DNA from 2 places in the Streptomyces sp. NPDC014864 genome. Region 2 is predicted to be linked to the other one. Evidence: riboswitches for the same ligand, from Rfam matches in the RefSeq annotation. Region 2 holds a riboswitch; the other holds the start of a gene.
The links. A riboswitch is a leader RNA that binds a small molecule or an ion and turns the genes downstream of it on or off. The one in region 2 is predicted to bind S-adenosylmethionine.
Positions count from the first base shown of each region.

Region 1 (9,391 bases), on a different contig from region 2:
AGGGTGCCCCCGGGCCGTACGACGATGTGCCCGATCTCGCCCGCGAAGCCGTGGGCGCCCGCCTCCACCCGGCCCTCGATGCCGATGGCCCCGGCGATCCCGGTGCCCAGCGGGACGAAGAGGAACCGGTCGGTGCCCCGGCCCGCGCCGATCCGGCCCTCGGCGAGCCCGCCGGTGCGCACGTCGTGGCCGAGGGCGACGGGGACGCCCGCCAGCCGCTCGCCGAGCAGCGCGCGCAGCGGGACGTCGCGCCAGCCCAGGTTGGCCGCGTAGACGGCGATGCCGTGCTCCGGGTCGACGATGCCGGGCACGGCGACGCCGGCGGCGCGGGCGGGCTCGCCGAAGCGCTCCGCGCCCAGGGCGCGCAGCTCGGCGGCGAAGCCCAGAATCTCCTCGACCACCGCGTCGGGCCCGTGCTCCCGGCCGGTCGCCCGGCGCGCCTGGTGCAACAGGCCGCCGTCGGCCGCCACCAGGGCGGCCTTCATGCCGGTGCCGCCCACATCGAGGGCGATGACGTGTCTCACGGGGGACAGTGTGACCCTTTTACCCGGAAGAGGTCTAGTCCACTCGCGTGGTGTAGACCTTATGGCTGACGATTCGAAAGGTTTCGCCTTGCGAGCACACGAGTTCGGTTTATGTGCGTTCGCGTTCGGCGGGCGACAGTGGTTGGGGCGGAACAGGCAGTGCAGCGGCGTAGGACAGGAATGATCGCGGTGGTGTCCGCGCTGGGCATGACGGCGGTCCCCGGCGGTTGCGGGAGCACCGGCTCCTCCGACGTCACCCTCAGACTCGTCGCCGCCGACTACGGCGACTCGGCGGCCAACGGCTCGCAGAAGTACTGGGACCGGCTGGTCAAGGACTACGAGGCGCGGCACCCGGACGTGAAGGTCGAGGTCAGCGTCTACTCCTGGAACGACGTCGACCGCAAGGTCAAGGAGATGGTCGCCGCGGGCCACGCCCCCGACCTGGCACAGATCGGCGCGTACGCCGACTACGCGGCCGACAACCTGCTCTACAAGGCCGACGACGTGCTCTCCATCCCCGTCCAGGCCGACCTCATCGGCCAGCTCTCCGACGCCGGGGAACTGCGGCACGTGCAGTACGGCATCCCGTTCGCGGCCTCCACCCGCGTCCTCTTCTACAACAAGACCCTCTTCGCCAAGGCCGGGCTCACCCCGCCGCGGACGTGGGACGAGCTCGCGGCCGACGCCCGGGCGCTGAAGGCCGAGGGCGTGAAGTACCCGTACGCGCTGCCGCTCGGCCCGGAGGAGGCACAGGCCGAGACCATGCAGTGGATGCTCAGCGGCGGCAGCACCGGCTACACCGACGACATCGGCACCTACACCATCGACTCGGCGCAGAACGTCCAGACCTTCGACTGGCTCAAGGACGAACTCGTCGGCAAGGACCTGACCGGACCGGTCGCCCCGGGCAGGCTCAACCGCGCGGACGCGTTCGCCGCCTTCGCCGACGGCCAGGTCGGGATGCTCGACGGCCACCCCACGCTGATGCAGCAGGCGGCGAGGAAGGGTGTGAAGTTCGGCATGGTGCCGATGCCGGGGCGCGAAGGCGCGGCCAAGGCCACCATGGGCGTCGCCGACTGGATGATGGCCTTCAAGAAGAACGGCCACCGCGACGAGATCGGCGACTTCCTCGACTTCGTCTACAGCCGCGGGAACGTCCTCGACTTCTCCCGCCGCTACGGCCTGCTGCCGGTGACCACCTCCGCCTCGGAGGCGATGGCCGCGTCCGAGGCGGACGCCAAGCTCCGGCCCTTCCTGGAGGAGCTCCCGCTCGCTCAGCTCTACCCGGTCGGGAACACCTCCTGGGCCCAGGTCAGCGCGGACGTCAAGCGGCGCATCGGCGAGGCGGTCACCCCGGGTGGGAGCCCCGCCGGGGTGCTCGGCGGGCTGCAGGCGCGGGCGTCCTCGGCGGAGAGTGCGGAGCGGTAGCCCCCGGCCGGGGGCGGGTGGTGGGACGCCGGGTGCCCGGAGCCGGACGCCTGGTGCCTGGTGCGGTTGGGCGGGCGTCGCTCCGGGGGCTGCGCCCCCGGGCCCCCTGTCGGCCTGAACGGCCTCGTCCTCGAAAGCCGGACGGGCTGAGTGGGGCAGCTTGCCCGCGTTCCCGAGGCCGCGGGGCGAGCGGGCGGGGGGAGCCTCGTTGTCGGTGGCGGCGGTTACCGTGCCGGTATGGACGACGACCAGGACGCGCTCGGCCGGCGGGAGCGGGACATCCTCGCCCTGGAGCGGCGCGGGTTCCCCGGACCCGGCGCCAAGGAGCGGGCCATCCGCGAGGAGCTGGGCCTGTCCCCCGTCCGCTACTACCAGCTCCTCAACGCCCTCCTCGACGACACCCGCGCCCTGGCCCACGACCCGGTCACGGTGAATCGCCTGCGCCGGGTGCGGCAGGCCCGCCGCGGCGAGCGCTGAGAGCGGGGCGGGACCGGCCGGGACCGGGGCGGCGAGGAGTGCGTCCGGCCCCACGTGGATAGGTTCGCCGTATGGGCAGCCAGGACAGTCACGCAGCAGACTCGACCACCCCCGACCCCACCCCCTCCCTGCCGACGCCCGCCACGCAGGCCGGACGGGACGGGCTCGCCGCGATCCTCGCGCGGCCCCGGAGCGCGGTGATCGCACTCGACTTCGACGGCACGCTCGCGCCGATCGTGCCGGACCCGGACCAGGCCCGGGCGCACCCGGAGGCGGTGCCCGCCATCGCCGCGCTCGCCCCGAAGGTGGCCGCCGTGGCGGTGGTCACCGGCCGTCCGGCCGACGTCGCCGTGCGGCACGGCGGCTTCGCGGGCGTACCCGGCCTGGAGCACCTCGTCGTCCTCGGCCACTACGGCGCCGAGCGCTGGGAGGCGGCCACCGGCACCGTCACCGCCCCGCCCCCGCACCCCGGCGTCGCCGCCGTCCGCGCCGAACTGCCGGGGCTCCTCGACCGCGTCGGCGCCGGGCACGGCACCCGGGTGGAGGAGAAGGGGCGGTCCGTCGCCGTGCACACCCGCCGAGCCGAGGACCCGCAGGCAGCCTTGGAACTGCTCCGCGAACCGCTCACCGACCTCGCCGCCCGGCACGGCCTGATCGTGGAGCCCGGCCGCATGGTCCTGGAGCTGCGCCCGCCGGGCATGGACAAGGGCGTAGCCCTCCTAGACTACGTCCGTGACGTCGCCGCCACCTCGGTCCTCTACGCCGGTGACGACCTGGGCGACCTGCCGGCCTTCGCCACGGTCGACAAGCTCCGCTCCGACGGCGTGCCGGGCCTGCTGGTGTGCAGCGGCAGCAGCGAGGTGACGGAACTGGCGGAGCGGGCCGACCTGGTGGTGGACGGCCCGGCCGGGGTGGTGGCCCTGCTGCGGGAGCTGGCGGAGAAGCTGGACTGAGTCTCCGGCACCGGTCCGGCTCTCGGCGCGGTCGGCCCGGTCCTCCGGTCGGCCCGGCGGTCGTCCCCAGCCCCTGCCGGCCGTTCAGCCCGGTGGCTGTTCGGCTGCCGGCGGGCGTTCGGCCCGGTGGGGCCTTCAGGCCTGGCTGCCGGCCTCGGCGGCCGTCCGGCCTGGGTCGGCCGCCCAGCCTGGGTCGGCCGTCCAGTCCCGGTGGTTGTTCGGCCCAAGAACGGGCGTGCAGCGCGGGCGGCCGTTCAGCCCGGGCGGCCGCCCGCCGCCCCGGTTCAGTCCGGTCGGCCGTTCAGCTCGGTCAGCTGGTCCAGGAACCACTGGGCGGGTGGCAGCGCGGTGGCCGCCGCCGCCAGCCGCTTGGAGCGCTCCGCCCGCTCGTGCGCCGGCATGGTCAGGGCCTCGTGCAGGGCCCGGGCCGTGCCGGTCACGTCGTAGGGGTTGACGACGACCGCGTCCTCGCCGAGCTCCGCGTACGCCCCCGCCTCCCGGGAGAGCACCAGCGCGCACCCGGCGTCGGAGACGACGGGCACCTCCTTGGCGACCAGGTTCATGCCGTCCCGGATGGGGTTCACCAGGGCCACGTCGGCGAGCCGGTACGCGGCGAGCGAGCGCGCGAAGTCGTCCCGGACGTGCAGCACGACCGGGGTCCACCCGGGCGTGCCGAACCGGTCGTTGATCTCCTGGGCCACCCGCTGGACCTCGGCGGTGTAGTCCCGGTAGACGGCGAGGTCCTGCCGCGAGGGGTAGGCGAAGGCGAGGTGCGTCACCCGCTCCTGCCACTCGGGGCGGTCCTCGAGCAGCTGTTCGTAGGCCAGCAGCCCCCGCACGATGTTCTTCGACAGCTCGGTGCGGTCCACGCGCACGACGGTGCGCCGCGGGGCCCCGTCGGGAGCCGTGCCGATCTCCTCGCGCAGTGCCGCCATCCGCTCGTCGACATCGGCGCGGTGCGCCCGCTCCCGCAGGAACTCGGCGTCCGCGCCGAGACCGTGCACCCCGACCCGGGTGCCGCCGAGCCCGTCGACGAGCGCCTCGCAGCAGCCGGTGAACGCGTCCGCCCACCGCCGGGTGAGGAAGCCGAGGCGGTCCGCGCCGAGCATTCCGCGCAGCACCTGCTCGGCGACGTCGTCGGGCAGCATCCGGAAGTAGTCCACCGGCGCCCACGGCGTGTGCGAGAAATGGCCGATCCGCACGTCCGGCCGGAAGTCACGCAGCATCCCCGGGACCAGCGTCAGGTGGTAGTCCTGCACCACCACGGCCGCCCCCTCGGCGGCCTCCTCCGCCAGCGCCTCGGCGAAGGCCAGGTTGTACGCCTCGTAGGACGCCCACTGCCGGCGGAACTCCGCGTCGAAGACCGGCTCCAGCGGCGTCTGGTAGAGCATGTGGTGGACGAACCACAGCACCGAGTTCGCGATGCCGTTGTAGGCGTCCGCGAAGACCGCCGCGTCGATGTCGAGCATCCGGACCTGCTGCCCGCCGGTCGCGTCGGACGGCAGCCTGCGGCCTCCCTCGAAGCGGCGGGCCGCCTCCCGGTCGGCGTCGCCGAGCGCGGCGCACACCCACACCGCGCCCGCCTCCGGCCCGATAGCCGACAACCCGGACACCAGCCCTCCGCCTCCGCGTCGGGCCTGCAGCGAACCGTCCTCGCGCAGCTCGTACGAAACCGGGCCGCGATTGGACGCGACCAGCACCTCGGCACCGTGCGTAGAAGCCATACGCCTCAACCTAGCCCGGCCCCCAAACGCTCAAACGTACGGTTCCGCTCGGTGGGTGGCCGTATACGGCCGGGCCGATGTTTCACGCCACCTTCCGGGCGGCGTACTCCGCGATCTCGACCATCGGCGGCCGTTCCTCGGTGTCCACCGAGTACGTCCGCGGCTCGAAGCCCTCCTCGCCCCGCTCGAACTGGGTGAGGGCGGGCCGGACCAGGTGGCCGCGGGCCAGCCGGAGCTGGGCGGTGCGGTAGATCGCGGCGGCCATCCGGCCGAGTGCCTGCCCGTCCTGGTGCCGGTGCCTGCGCACGCCGACGTCCACCTGGGCGAGCGCGTCCAGGCCGACCAGGTGCAGCGCGTCGACCAGCATCCCCAGCTCGACCCCGTACCCGACCGGAAAGGGCAGCTGTTCGAGCAGCGAGCGGCGGGCCGCGTACTCGCCGCCGAGCGGCTGCACGAAGCCGGCCAGCTGCGGCCAGTGCATGTTGAGCAGCGGGCGCGCCATCAGCTCGGTGACCCGGCCGCCCTGCCCGGCGGTCCTGCCGGGCCCGGTCGACCCGGTGCCCAGCGGACGGTCGTACATCGCCTTCACCAGGTCGATGTCCGGGTCGGTGAGCAGCGGGCCGACGATCCCGGTGACGAAGTCGGAGGAGAACTCCTTCAGGTCGGCGTCGACGAAGCAGACGATGTCCCCGTCGGTGGCGAGCAGCGAGCGCCACAGCACCTCGCCCTTGCCCGGGACGGCCGGGATGCGCGGCAGGATGTCGTCCCGGTGGACGACCCGGGCGCCCGCGGCGGCGGCCACCTCGGAGGTGCGGTCGGTGGAGCCCGAGTCGACGACGACGATCTCGTCGACGAGCGGGGCCTGCCGCATCAGGTCGTGACGGATCACGGCGACGATCTCGCCGACCGTCTCCTCCTCGTTCAGCGCGGGCAGCACGACGCTGACCGACGAGCCGCTCGCGCGCTTGGCGGCCAGGATCCGGTGCAGCGGGCGATCGGTCACGGACCAGGAGCGTGTCCTCAGCCAGCGCTCGACTTCTTCCAGCACGGTCGGCGGCTCCTCACTGATTCGGATCACGGAACGGATCACACGGGTCCTGTGCTCCGTCTCGCGGTTCGGACGACTATCTCAACTGTCCTGGCCTTCGGTTACAGTCTTGAACAACGCGGATGACCATCGCATGTCGGGGGTCGCCGCCGCTCAACAACCGCATACCGCTCATCCAGAGGGGCAGAGGGACACGGCCCGATGAAGCCCCGGCAACCCTCCAGCCGGTTCTCGTATCCGTCGCTGTGCGCGCACAGTCGATCGTCACGGCGAGGCTCCCGGCTAGGGAAGGTGCCAAATCCGTCTCACGGCGAGATGCGTCGTGAGGAAGATGAGGAGAAAGGGCCTCGCCTCCATGGCTGTGCAGACTGTTGCAAGCAGCACCGACTCCACCGTCGACCTCGGTCCCGCCGCGGCCTTGAGCTGCCGTGAGTGCGGCCACCGGGTGCCGCTCGGCCCGGTCTTCGCCTGCGAGGAGTGTTTCGGCCCGCTGGAGATCGCCTACGACTTCTCGGCGTACGACACCGAGGAGCTGCGCAAGAGGATCGAGGCGGGCCCCGCGAACATCTGGCGCTACGCGCCGCTGCTGCCCGTCCCCGCCGACGTGGCGACCAAGCCGAACCTGAACCCGGGCTGGACCAAGCTGGTGCAGGCCGACAACCTGGCCCGCGAGCTCGGCGTGACCGGCGGCCTGTACGTGAAGGACGACTCCGGCAACCCGACGCACTCCTTCAAGGACCGGGTCGTCGCCCAGGCCCTGGAGGCCGCCCGCGCCTTCGGCTTCACCACCCTGTCCTGCTCCTCCACCGGCAACCTGGCCGGCGCCGTCGGCGCCGCGGCCGCCCGGGCCGGCTTCCGCTCCTGCGTGTTCATCCCGCACGACCTGGAGCAGGGCAAGATCGTCATGGCCGCGGTCTACGGCGGCGAGCTCGTCGGCATCGAGGGCAACTACGACGACGTGAACCGTTTCTGCTCCGAGTTGATCGGCGACCCGGCCGGCGAGGGCTGGGGCTTCGTCAACGTCAACCTGCGGCCGTACTACGCCGAGGGCTCCAAGACGCTGGCGTACGAGATCTGCGAGCAGCTCGGCTGGCGGCTGCCCGACCAGATCGTGGTCCCGATCGCCTCCGGCTCGCAGCTCACGAAGATCGACAAGGGCCTTCAGGAGCTGATCAAGCTCGGTCTGGTCGAGGACCGGCCGTACAAGATCTTCGGCGCCCAGGCCCAGGGCTGCTCCCCGGTGTCCACCGCCTACAAGGCGGGCCACGACGTGGTCCGCCCGCAGAAGCCGGACACCATCGCCAAGTCCCTCGCCATCGGCAACCCGGCCGACGGCCCGTACGTCCTGGACATCGCGCGCCGCACCGGCGGTGCCGTGGAGGACGTGACGGACGAGCAGGTGGTCGACGCCATCAAGCTGCTCGCCCGGACCGAGGGCATCTTCGCGGAGACGGCGGGCGGCGTGACGGTGGGCGTCACGCGCAAGCTGATCGAGAACGGTGTGCTGGACCCGGCGAAGACCACCGTCGTCCTGAACACCGGTGACGGCCTGAAGACCCTGGACGCGGTGGCGGGCACCGGCCTCACCGCGACCATCCGCCCGAACCTGGACTCCTTCCGAGAGGCTGGCCTCGCATGAGCGTGACCGTTCGCATCCCCACCATCCTGCGCACCTACACCGGCGGCCGGGCCGAGGTGAGCGCCGACGGCGCGACGCTCGGCGAGGTCATCGCCGACCTGGAGAAGAACCACACCGGCATCGCCGCGCGCGTCCTGGACGACCAGGGCAGGCTGCGCCGCTTCGTCAACGTCTACGTCAACGACGACGACGTCCGGTTCGAGCAGGGCCTGGAGACGGCCACCCCGGAGGGCGCGGGCGTGTCCATCATTCCGGCGGTCGCCGGCGGCTGATCCTTACCTTCGGTAACTGTCGTCACCGAGAGTTCATCGAATTGCCCCCTCCGTAAGAGAAGCGGAGGGGGCAATTCAGCGTGATTGAGCGCGGTACAGTTGGGGAACGCGTCGCTGATCCGAAGATCGGTGGCCCTGGGAACCTTCCGCACGGGCGACAAGAAATAGCCAAACTGTGCGGGTCTTTTGCGTCATACGCTCCCTTTGCCCGGCCCGACTTGACCTGAATTCAGGCGAATTCTCGGGAGATTCCGGATCGGTCGTGCCCAGATTTCTCGTCCGACTGACCTGTTGCAGACGGCAGTTGGACAGATACATTCAGCCGCGGTCGACGCGTTCCGGCGCACGCCCCCAATCCATGGGGGCGGAGGTCTGACCCGGATCCGCGAAGTGTGGATCTGTGCAAGGGCCAGTAATAGGGGAGTTAGGCATGGCTCAGGGCACCGTCAAGTGGTTCAACGCGGAGAAGGGGTACGGCTTCATCGCGGTCGACGGTGGTGCGGACGTCTTCGTCCACTACAGCGCGATCCAGATGGACGGCTACCGCACGCTGGAAGAGGGCCAGCGGGTCGAGTTCGAGATCTCGCAGGGCCAGAAGGGTCCGCAGGCCGACATGGTCCGCGTCACGGCCTGAATCGCGCGACCACCGCAAGCGACGTTCTTCTGATCGAAGGGCCCGCGCCCCGAGGTGCACACCTCGTGGGGTGCGGGCCCTTCGACGTGCCCGCCCTCCGTCTCGGGGCGGGCGGCGCGCCCGCGTTCGCGCGCGGCTGAGTCGCCCCCGCACCCCCCTGGTCGCTTGCACTCTCAGGTGCCGAGTGCTAATCATTGGCGTTAGCACTCTGAAGGTGAGAGTGACAGCGAAGGACCGGGTCGGTGAGGCCCGCAGGCCGGGTGGGGCAAGGAACCACAAGGCCGGCGAGCCGTCCGTCGCGGGCGCGGGCGCGGTCCGAAGGAATCACCCCCAGTCCTGGAGGGACCACTTCACATGGCCAAGATCATCGCGTTCGACGAGGAGGCGCGGCGAGGCCTCGAGCGCGGCATGAACCAGCTCGCGGACGCCGTCAAGGTGACCCTCGGCCCCAAGGGCCGCAACGTCGTCCTCGAGAAGAAGTGGGGTGCCCCCACGATCACCAACGACGGTGTCTCCATCGCCAAGGAGATCGAGCTCGAGGACCCGTACGAGAAGATCGGCGCCGAGCTGGTCAAGGAAGTCGCCAAGAAGACGGACGACGTCGCCGGTGACGGTACGACCACCGCGACCGTTCTCGCCCAGGCCCTGGTCAAGGAAGGCCTGCGCAACGTCGCCGCCGGCGCCAACCCGAT
Region 1 is NZ_JBIBWT010000010.1:137,402-146,792, reverse strand. It holds gene ACF1A5_RS19935 (ROK family protein) at 1-524, opposite strand, end outside; gene ACF1A5_RS19930 (extracellular solute-binding protein) at 705-1,952, shown strand; gene ACF1A5_RS19925 (DUF3263 domain-containing protein) at 2,190-2,429, shown strand; gene otsB (trehalose-phosphatase) at 2,501-3,382, shown strand; gene ACF1A5_RS19915 (trehalose-6-phosphate synthase) at 3,667-5,106, opposite strand; gene ACF1A5_RS19910 (glucosyl-3-phosphoglycerate synthase) at 5,189-6,154, opposite strand; SAM riboswitch class I at 6,323-6,492, shown strand; gene thrC (threonine synthase) at 6,510-7,793, shown strand; gene ACF1A5_RS19900 (MoaD/ThiS family protein) at 7,790-8,065, shown strand; gene ACF1A5_RS19895 (cold-shock protein) at 8,496-8,699, shown strand; gene groL (chaperonin GroEL) at 9,054-9,391, shown strand, end outside.
Region 1: it holds a riboswitch for S-adenosylmethionine, as region 2 does, so the genes downstream of both, thrC (threonine synthase) here and ACF1A5_RS21900 (aminotransferase class V-fold PLP-dependent enzyme) in region 2, are expected to answer to the same signal.

Region 2 (9,391 bases):
AGCTTCCTCATCATCATCCTCACGGGTGTGTACCTGACGCTGTTCTTCCACCCGTCGATGAACGAGGTGGAGTACCACGGCTCGTACGTCCCGCTGCAGGGACAGCTGATGAGCGAGGCGTTCAACTCGACCCTGCACATCTCCTTCGACGTGCGCGGTGGTCTGCTCATCCGGCAGATCCACCACTGGGCCGCGCTGATCTTCCTCGGCGGCATGTTCGTGCACATGATGCGCGTCTTCTTCACCGGCGCGTTCCGCAAGCCGCGTGAGATCAACTGGCTGTTCGGCTTCCTGCTGTTCGTCCTGGGCATGTTCACCGGTTTCACCGGCTACTCGCTCCCGGACGACCTGCTCTCCGGCACCGGTGTCCGCTTCATGGAGGGCGCGGTCCTGTCCGTGCCGATCGTGGGCACGTACATCTCGTTCTTCCTCTTCGGCGGCGAGTTCCCGGGCGGCGACTTCGTGGCCCGCTTCTACTCGATCCACATCCTGCTGCTGCCGGGCATCATGCTCGGCCTGGTGGTCGCCCACCTGATCCTGGTCTTCTACCACAAGCACACGCAGTTCGCGGGCCCCGGAAAGACCAACGAGAACGTCGTCGGCATGCCGCTGCTGCCGGTCTACATGGCCAAGGCCGGAGGCTTCTTCTTCCTGGTCTTCGGTGTGATCGCGGCGATCGCGGCGCTGTTCTCGATCAACCCGATCTGGGCGATGGGCCCCTACCGGCCCGACCAGGTGTCCACCGGCGCCCAGCCGGACTGGTACATGGGCTTCGCCGAGGGCCTCATCCGCGCGATGCCGGGCTGGGAGATCAACTTCTGGGGTCACACGCTGATCCTCGGCGTGTTCATCCCGCTGGTCCTCTTCGGCGTCGTGCTGATGATGATCGCGGTCTACCCCTTCGTGGAGTCCTGGATCACCGGGGACAAGCGCGAGCACCACATCCTGGACCGCCCGCGCAACGCCCCGACCCGTACCGCGTTCGGTGTCGCCTGGATCACCATCTACATGGTGGGTCTGATCGGCGGCGGCAACGACCTGGTCGCGACCCACTTCCACCTGTCGATCAACGCTGTCACCTGGTTCGTGCGGATCGCGTTCTTCCTCGGCCCGGTCGTCGCGTTCGTCATCACCAAGCGGATCTGCCTCGGCCTCCAGCGCCGGGACAAGGAGAAGGTGCTGCACGGTCGCGAGACCGGCATCATCAAGCGCCTGCCGCACGGTGAGTTCATCGAGGTCCACGAGCCGCTCAGCCAGGAGCAGCTCTACACCCTCACGGCGCACCACCAGTACGAGCCGGCCGAGATCGGCCCGACGGTCGACGAGAACGGCGTCGAGCGCAAGGTGAAGGGATCCGAGAAGCTGCGCGCCAAGCTCAGCGGCGCCTACTACGGCGAGGACTCCCAGATCACCAAGCCGAGCGTCGAGGAGTACAAGGAGATCACGAGCGGCCACGGCCACCACTGATCGCTGCGCACGCCACAAGGAAAGGGCCCTGTCCTCCATACGGACGGGGCCCTTTCCCGTGCCCCGGGCTGGATAGGGTGGAACCTGTTCGAGACCCGTGTCCCCAGTCCGGGACACCGACCCAGGAGCGGCTGATGAGCGCTGTGAACCCCGCTGGAGGCGACACCGCGGCGGGCCGTTCCTGGCCCCAGGTGCTGAACGGGCTGCTGGACGGCCGTGACCAGAGCGCCGACGACACGGCCTGGGCGATGGACCGGATCATGCGCGGCGAGGCCACCGACGCCCAGATCGCCGGTTTCGTAGTGGCGCTGCGGGCCAAGGGCGAGACGGTGGAGGAGATCACCGGCCTGGTCCGCGCGATGTACGACCACGCCAACGTCATCGAGGTGCCGGGCGAGACCGTCGACATCGTCGGCACCGGCGGCGACGGCGCCAGAACGGTCAACATCTCCACGATGTCGTCGATCGTGGTCGGCGGCACGGGCGCGAAGGTCGTCAAGCACGGCAACCGGGCCGCCTCCTCCGCCTCCGGGGCGTCCGACGTCCTGGAGAAGCTGGGCGTGAATCTGGAGCTGACGCCGCGGCGGGTGGCCCAGGTCGCGGAGGAGGCCGGGATCACCTTCTGCTTCGCGGTGAAGTTCCACCCGGCGCTGCGCCATGTGGCGGCGGCGCGGGGCCAGCTGGGCATCCGTACGGTCTTCAACTTCCTCGGTCCGCTGACCAACCCGGCGAAGGTGCGGGCGCAGGCGGTCGGCGTGGCCGACGCGCGGATGGCGCCGATCATCGCGGGCGTCTTCGCCGAGCGCGGCAACTCCTCCCTCGTCTTCCGGGGCGACGACGGCCTGGACGAGCTGACCACGACCTCCACCTCCCACGTCTGGGTGGTCCGGGACGGCAAGGTGTCCGAGGAGACCTTCGACCCGCGGGACGTCGGCATCGAGCCGGTGCCCGTCGAGGCCCTGCGCGGGGGCGACCCGTCCTACAACGCCGAGGTCGCCCGCCGGCTGCTGGACGGAGAGACCGGCCCCGTGCGCGACGCCGTGCTGCTGAACTCGGCGGCCGCGCTGGTCGCCCTGGAGCCGGGGTCCGGGACGCTGGCCGAGCAGCTGCGCGCCGGGATGGACAGGGCCGCGCGGTCGATCGACTCGGGGGCGGCGAAGCGGGTGCTGGAGCGCTGGGTGGCCGCCAGCAACGCCTGATCCGCACACGGCACGAGGCAGGGCGTGGTCCGCATTCCGGACCACGCCTTGCGCGTCGAAGATCGTGTGGCAGGATGGTGGACCAGGTCATGAGCGACAGCCATGCGGCCCCGGCCGGCTGTCCGGCAACCCTCCGTCCGTGGCGGGGTGCCCCGGGTGAGGACCAGGTCGTGGACAGCAAGGTCCGCGGCAAGCGCGGACCCCTCGCACGCTTTCTGAATGAGCGTGGGGCCAGGGGTCCTGGTCGTTCGAGGGAGCCTTCCGTGAGCAAGCGAATGCGTTAGGGCGTCGAGCCCCGCCTCCGCACACCCCTTTCTCCTTCCGCCGTGCTGGAGCTCCCTGCGTGCTTGAGCCGTAGTCGTGCTCGCACGGTGATTCCGCTTGCCTCTCCCAGGAGTCCGCCATGTCCGTCGTCACCGCTGCCCCCGCCGCTGCCCCTGCCGTCTGCCCCCCGCTGCCCGTGCTGGGCCGGGACGTCACCGTTCCGCTCGTCACCGGCGGCGAGGCCGGGTACGCCGCGCTCGACTACGCGGCCAGCGCCCCCGCCCTCCAGCGCGTCTGGGACGACGTGGCCGCCTACGCGCCGTACTACGGCAGCGTCCACCGCGGCGCCGGCCACCTCTCCCAGCTCTCCACCGACCTGTTCGAGAAGGCCCGGACGACCGTCGCCGGGTTCCTCGGCTGCCGTCCGGCCGACCAGGTGGTCTTCACCCGGTCCACCACCGACTCCCTCAACCTCCTGGCCCGCGCGCTGCCGCCCGGCTGCCGGGTCTTCGTCTTCGAGACCGAGCACCACGCGGCGCTGCTGCCGTGGCCGGGCGCCGACGTCACCGTCCTCGACGCGCCCCGCACCCCGCGGCAGGCCGTGGAGACCCTGGAGCGGGCCCTGGCCGACCGCGACCCCCACGGCCCGGCCCTGGTCTGCGTCACCGGTGCCTCCAACGTCACCGGCGAGCTGTGGCCGGTGCGGGAGCTGGCCGCCGCCGCGCACGCGCACGGCGCCCGGATCGTCCTGGACGCCGCCCAACTCGCGCCGCACCACCCGGTGTCGGTCGCCGACCTCGACGTCGACTGGGTGGCCTTCTCCGGCCACAAGCTGTACGCCCCCTTCGGCTCCGGCGTCCTGGCCGGCCGCGCCGACTGGCTGCGGGCGGCCGAGCCGTACCTCGCGGGCGGCGGTGCGAGCCGTAGCGTCGCCCGGCGCGCCGACGGGGGAGTGGAGGTGGAGTGGCACGAGAGCGCCGCCCGCCACGAGGCCGGCTCGCCCAACGTGATCGGTGCCTACGCCGTCGCCTCGGCCTGCCGGGCCCTCACGGAGGCCGGCTTCGACACGCTCGTCGCCCGCGAGCAGCACCTGCTGCGCAGGCTCAGGACGGGCCTCGCCGAGGTACCCGAGGTGCGGGTGCTCTCCCTCTTCGGCGACGACGCGCCGCGGGTCGGCGTGCTGTCCTTCGTCGTCGAGGGCTGGAACAGCTCCCACTTCGCGGCCGCGCTCTCCGCCGAGTACGGCATCGGCGTCCGTGACGGCCTCTTCTGCGCCCACCCCCTGCTCCGCACGCTGCTCGGCGCGGGCGCGGGCGCGGGCGCGGGGGCGCGGGGAGGGTGCGGCTCCCCGGAGACCGCCCCCGGCGAGCGCTCCCTGCACGCCGTCCGCGTCAGCTTCGGCGCCGGCACCCCCGACGAGCACATCGACCGCTTCCTGACCGCGGTGCGGGAACTCGTCCGGGACGGCGCGCGCTGGACGTACCGCACGGAGGGCGGGCGCTGCGTGCCGGTGGTCTAGCTTCGTGCCGGTGGTCCCGGGGTCCTGTCCGGGCCCCAGGGGCCGGTCAGGAGTCCAGCCCGATGGCGAAGGCCGCCTCCAGGTCGTGCTGGGAGTACGTGCGGAAGGCCACGTGGGTGTCCGTCCCCTCCACCCCCGGGATCTTGCTGATCCGCCCGGGGATGACCTCGGCGAGGTCCTCGTGCTCCCGCACCCGCACCATGGCGATCAGGTCGTAGGTGCCGGTGACGGAGAAGACCTCGCTCACGGAGTCCAGCGACGCGATCTGCTCGGCGATCTCGGGGATCCGGTCCACGCTGGTCTTGATGAGGACGATCGCGGTGATCACGGCTGGTTCTCTCCCTCGGGGGCCGGAGCAGGGGCGGACCTCACAATAGTCGCCCGGCCGAACCGGGCCCACGCGAAGCCGAAGCCGAGCCCGAAGCCGACCAGGTGCGCCAGGTAGGCCACCTGTGGCCCCTGGGCGGCCCGCCCGGCCGCCATCCACTGCAGGGCCGCCCAGAAGGGCAGCACGACCCAGGCCGGGAAGCGCAGCGGCAGGAAGAACAGGAACGGGAAGAGACTGGTCACCCGGGCCCTGGGGAACAGGTAGAGAAACGCGCCGAGGACCGCCGAGATCGCGCCGGACGCCCCCACCAGGGTCTGTCCGGACGTTGCGTTGGCGGCCGCGTAGCCAAGGAGGGCCAGGTAGCCGCAGCCGACGTAGAACAGCGTGAACTGGAGGCGGCCCATCCGTTCCTCGGTCATCGTCCCGAAGACGTAGAGGAAGAGCATGTTGCCGAGCAGATGCACCCAGCTGCCGTGCACGAACAGGGCCGTCGCCGGGGTCAGGGCGGCCCGCGGCGTGCCCTCGAACAGCACGGCGGGGATCACCCCCCAGCGGCGGAAGTAGGCCCGCTGGGCGGCGAGCAGCCCGTCGCCGGTCCCGTACGCCGGATCGAGTCCCGCCGCCGGTCCGGCCAGGAAGACCAGGCAGCACAGGACGATCAGGACGTACGTCATCGGCGCCGGCGCGCTCCGCACCGCCCTGACCACCCGGACCGCCCCGCCCGCCACCGCACTCCCGTTGCCACTCACGGAACAGAGCATGGCGTAACGGGACGCACCCGCACAGACTGCCTCGCCGCCGTGGACGGACGGGCGGCGAGGCGGTGCCACGCCGTAGGGTTACGAGCCACACGCGCCGGGGAAGCCGGCGCGTCACGGACACTAGAAGGAAAGCGAACAGCCACGATGACGGTTCCCCTGCCGACCGCCACGACGCGGTGGCGCTGCGCCCTCTGCGGCAATCTCACCCGCTTCGACGTGACGCGTTCGTCGAAGGTCGTCGAGTACGTCCACCTGGATCTGGCCGGAGAGCCCACGGTCGAGGAGCGCGAAGTGGTCAGTGAGACCATCGAGTCGGTGCGCTGCCGCTGGTGCAATGCGGTGGACCAGGTCGAACTCGTGGACAGGCCGGGCGCCGCCTCCTGAGCGGAACCGGCCCCGCAACCGTGATCCCCGCGGGGATCACACCGGACATTGGGGTGACGGATGGTGGAGACACAAGGCGGGGGGCCGGGCGACGGCGCCGCTGAGGTGCTCGACCGTCCGCTGCCCGACGGTGTGCGCCGCAGGGTGGTGCAGATCGTGTCCGACGCGTTCGGCGGGCTGACCTTCACCGAGCTGCCGGCGCAACTGCGGCAGTACGCCCGGTTCACCCCGAACCGGCGGGCGAAGTTCGCGGGAAACGCCATGGCGGCGGCGCTGGAGACCGACGCGCTGTTCCGGCAGCGCGTCGGGGACAAGTTCAGAGAGGCCCATCCGGAGCTGTCCGGCGCCCTGGACTCCGGCTCGCCCCCTCCGGCCGCGGACCCGCTCGACGTGGCGGCCGCGGCCTATGTGCTGCGCCCCACGGGCTGGGTGAAGCTGGTGACCGCCGCCGGCGAGGAGGCCCAGCGGGCGGACGCCGAGCGCGCCGACGAGGAGAGCCGGGCCGAGCTGGAGCGGCTGCGCGAGGAGCTCGACCGGGCCCGCGAGCAGACCCGGGCCGAGACCGAGCGGCTGCGGGCCGAGCTGGACGCGGCCAAGAAGGAGGCGGAGTCCCTGCACCGCAAGCTGCGGGCCGCGCTCAGCGACGTCAAGCGGGGCGAGGCCGCGCTGCGCAAGGTCCGGGGCGAGACCGAGGCCCTGCGGGCCGACGGGCAGGCGCAGGTGTCGGCCGCGGAGAGCGAGACCCGGCGCCTCAAGGCCCGCCTAGGCGAGACGGAGGCGGCCCTGGAGGCCGCCCGCCGGGCCGCCCGCGAGGGACGCAGCGTCGAGGACATGCGGGTACGGCTGCTGTTGGACACCGTGCTGGACGCGGCCCAGGGGCTGCGCCGGGAACTGGCGCTGCCGCCGGTCTCCGTACGCCCCGCGGAGACCGTGGACGCGGTCGAGCCCGGACGGATGACCCCCAAGGACATCGCCGCCCGCGCGCTGTCCGAGAACGACCCCGCCATCCTCGACCAGCTCCTCGCGCTGCCGCAGGCCCATCTGGTCGTCGACGGCTACAACGTGACCAAGACCGGCTATCCGCAGATGCCGCTGGAGAAGCAGCGGCTACGGCTGCTGGGCCAGCTCTCGCAGCTCGCCGCGCAGACCGGCGCCGAGGTCACCTGCGTCTTCGACGGGGCGGAGCTGGCGGCCCCGGTGTTGCTCGCGCCGCCGCGCGGGGTGCGGGTGCTGTTCTCCAAGCCGGGCGTCACCGCCGACGAGCTGATCCGCCAGCTGGTGCGCGCCGAACCGCCCGGGCGGCCGGTGATCGTCGTCTCCACCGACCGTGAGGTGGCCGACGGGGTGGCCAGGGCGGGGGCGCGACCGGTGGCGTCCGCGGTGCTCCTCAAGCGCCTGTCCCGCGGCTGAAATCGGGCGTAAGGCGCCCTGTGCCCCAACCGCAACGTAGCGCCGCAATGCCCGAATTGGTGGGTGCGTCGCGGCACGTAGCGTCAAGCGGGGCTCACTTGATGTGAGTTGAGTGCAAAGAATGCATTGCGGGACGGGATTTTTTGGTGTGAGGATTTGAACTCATCACGATGAGGTCACTAAGGTCGGGCGTCGAACCTCCGAGCGGGTTATCACTCAGAAGAAGGAGCTCGCTTTCGTGGCGTCCCACCGTCGACCCAAGCAGCCCAGCCGTGCGCGCGTGACCGTACTCACCACCGCGGCGGCTGCAGCCGTAGCCATCAGTGCTCAGGCCGCCAACGCGGCGCCCAGCGCCAAGCCGAGCAAGGACGAGGTCAAGGCCAAGGTCGACGCCCTCTACGAGCAGGCGGAGCAGGCCACCGAGAAGTTCAACGGGGCCAAGGAGAAGCAGGAGAAGCTCCAGAAGGAGATCTCCACCATCCAGGACAACGTCGCCCGCGGCCAGGAGGAGCTCAACAAGCTGCGTGACGGCCTCGGTTCGATGGCCGCCGGCCAGTACCGCACCGGTGGGATAGACCCCTCCGTCCAGCTGTTCCTCTCCTCGGACCCGGACGACTACCTCGACAAGGCCTCCACGCTCGACCAGTTGAGCAGCCAGCAGGTCGACGCGCTGAAGAAGATCCAGGACAAACAGCGCGAACTGGCCCAGCAGCGCGCCGAGGCCTCCGAGAAGCTCAAGGACCTCGCCTCCACCCGCACCGAGCTGGGCAAGAAGAAGAAGGAAGTCCAGAGCAAGCTCGCCGAGGCGCAGAAGCTGCTCAACTCCATGACCGCCAAGGAGAAGGCGGAGCTGGCGGCCGAGCAGCAGCGCGCCACCCGGGCCAGTGAGCGCAGCGTCCTGGACGGCAACACGCCTCCCGCCTCGGGCCGCGCGGGCGCCGCGTTCTCCGCCGCCCAGACCAAGATCGGCTCGCCCTACGTCTACGGTGCCACCGGCCCCTCCTCCTTCGACTGCTCGGGCCTGACCTCCTGGGCGTACGCCCAGGCCGGCGTCTCCATCCCGCGCACCTCCGAGCAGCAGGCCAACATAGGCACCCGGATCTACTCGCAGAGCCAGCTCCAGGTCGGCGACCTGGTGTTCTTCTTCAACGACATCCACCACGTGGGCCTGTACGCCGGCAACGGCCAGATCCTGCACGCCCCGCGCACCGGCACGGTCGTCCGCTACGAGTCGATGAGCACCATCGGCGGCCCGTTCATGTTCGGCGTCCGCGTCTGACACCGCTCCCGGATCAAGCGGTCGTGCCCTCCGAACGGGCGAATCACCACGACCCGCGCTGACCCCCGCGCCCCGCCGATGACCTGCGTCAGAGACGGGGCGCCGCGTTGTGCGCCCGCCCGCCGCACGTGGCCCGGGCGGTTCCGCGCGGCTACTGTCTGGCGCGTTTCCCCCAGCCGCGGGGGCGGCCCTCCGTCCCGGCGCCGGGAGACGGTCATGTTCGCCAGCGGAAGGAGTCGGCTTCCCGTGGGGTCTCATCGCCGCCTTGCACCGTCCGGGTTCGACCGGGGCGCCGGTGCCGCGCTCTGCGCGCTGTCCGCCGCGGCCGCCGCGCTGGGCGCCGTCCCGGCCGCCGCCGCGCCGCACGCACCCACCCGGGCCGAGGTGGACCGCCTGTACGAGGAGGCCGAGAAGGCGACCGAGGCGTACAACCAGGCCGGCGAGCGCGCGGGCCTGCTGCGCCGTCAGGTGCGCGACTCCCGGGACCGTGTCGCCCGGCAGCAGCAGCGCGTCAACGACCTGCGGGGGACGCTGGGCGCGCTGGCCGGCGCGCAGTACCGTTCCGGCGGCCTCGACCCGTCGCTGGCCCTGCTGTTCGCCCACGACCCGGCCGACTACCTCGACAAGGCGTCCGTGCTCAGCCGGATCACCGCCCATCAGGCCGGCGAGCTCGCGGACCTGCGCAGGGCGCTGCGCGAACTCACCCAGGAGCGCGCCGAGACCTCCCGCGCCCTCGGCGAGCTGGAGAAGAGCCGCGAGGCCGTCGTCGCCCACAAGCGG
Region 2 is NZ_JBIBWT010000012.1:23,862-33,252, forward strand. It holds gene ACF1A5_RS21890 (cytochrome bc complex cytochrome b subunit) at 1-1,467, shown strand, start outside; gene trpD (anthranilate phosphoribosyltransferase) at 1,602-2,666, shown strand; SAM riboswitch class IV at 2,752-2,868, shown strand; gene ACF1A5_RS21900 (aminotransferase class V-fold PLP-dependent enzyme) at 3,070-4,449, shown strand; gene ACF1A5_RS21905 (Lrp/AsnC family transcriptional regulator) at 4,496-4,777, opposite strand; gene ACF1A5_RS21910 (rhomboid family intramembrane serine protease) at 4,774-5,451, opposite strand; gene ACF1A5_RS21915 (hypothetical protein) at 5,683-5,922, shown strand; gene ACF1A5_RS21920 (NYN domain-containing protein) at 5,983-7,332, shown strand; gene ACF1A5_RS21925 (NlpC/P60 family protein) at 7,571-8,611, shown strand; gene ACF1A5_RS21930 (NlpC/P60 family protein) at 8,858-9,391, shown strand, end outside.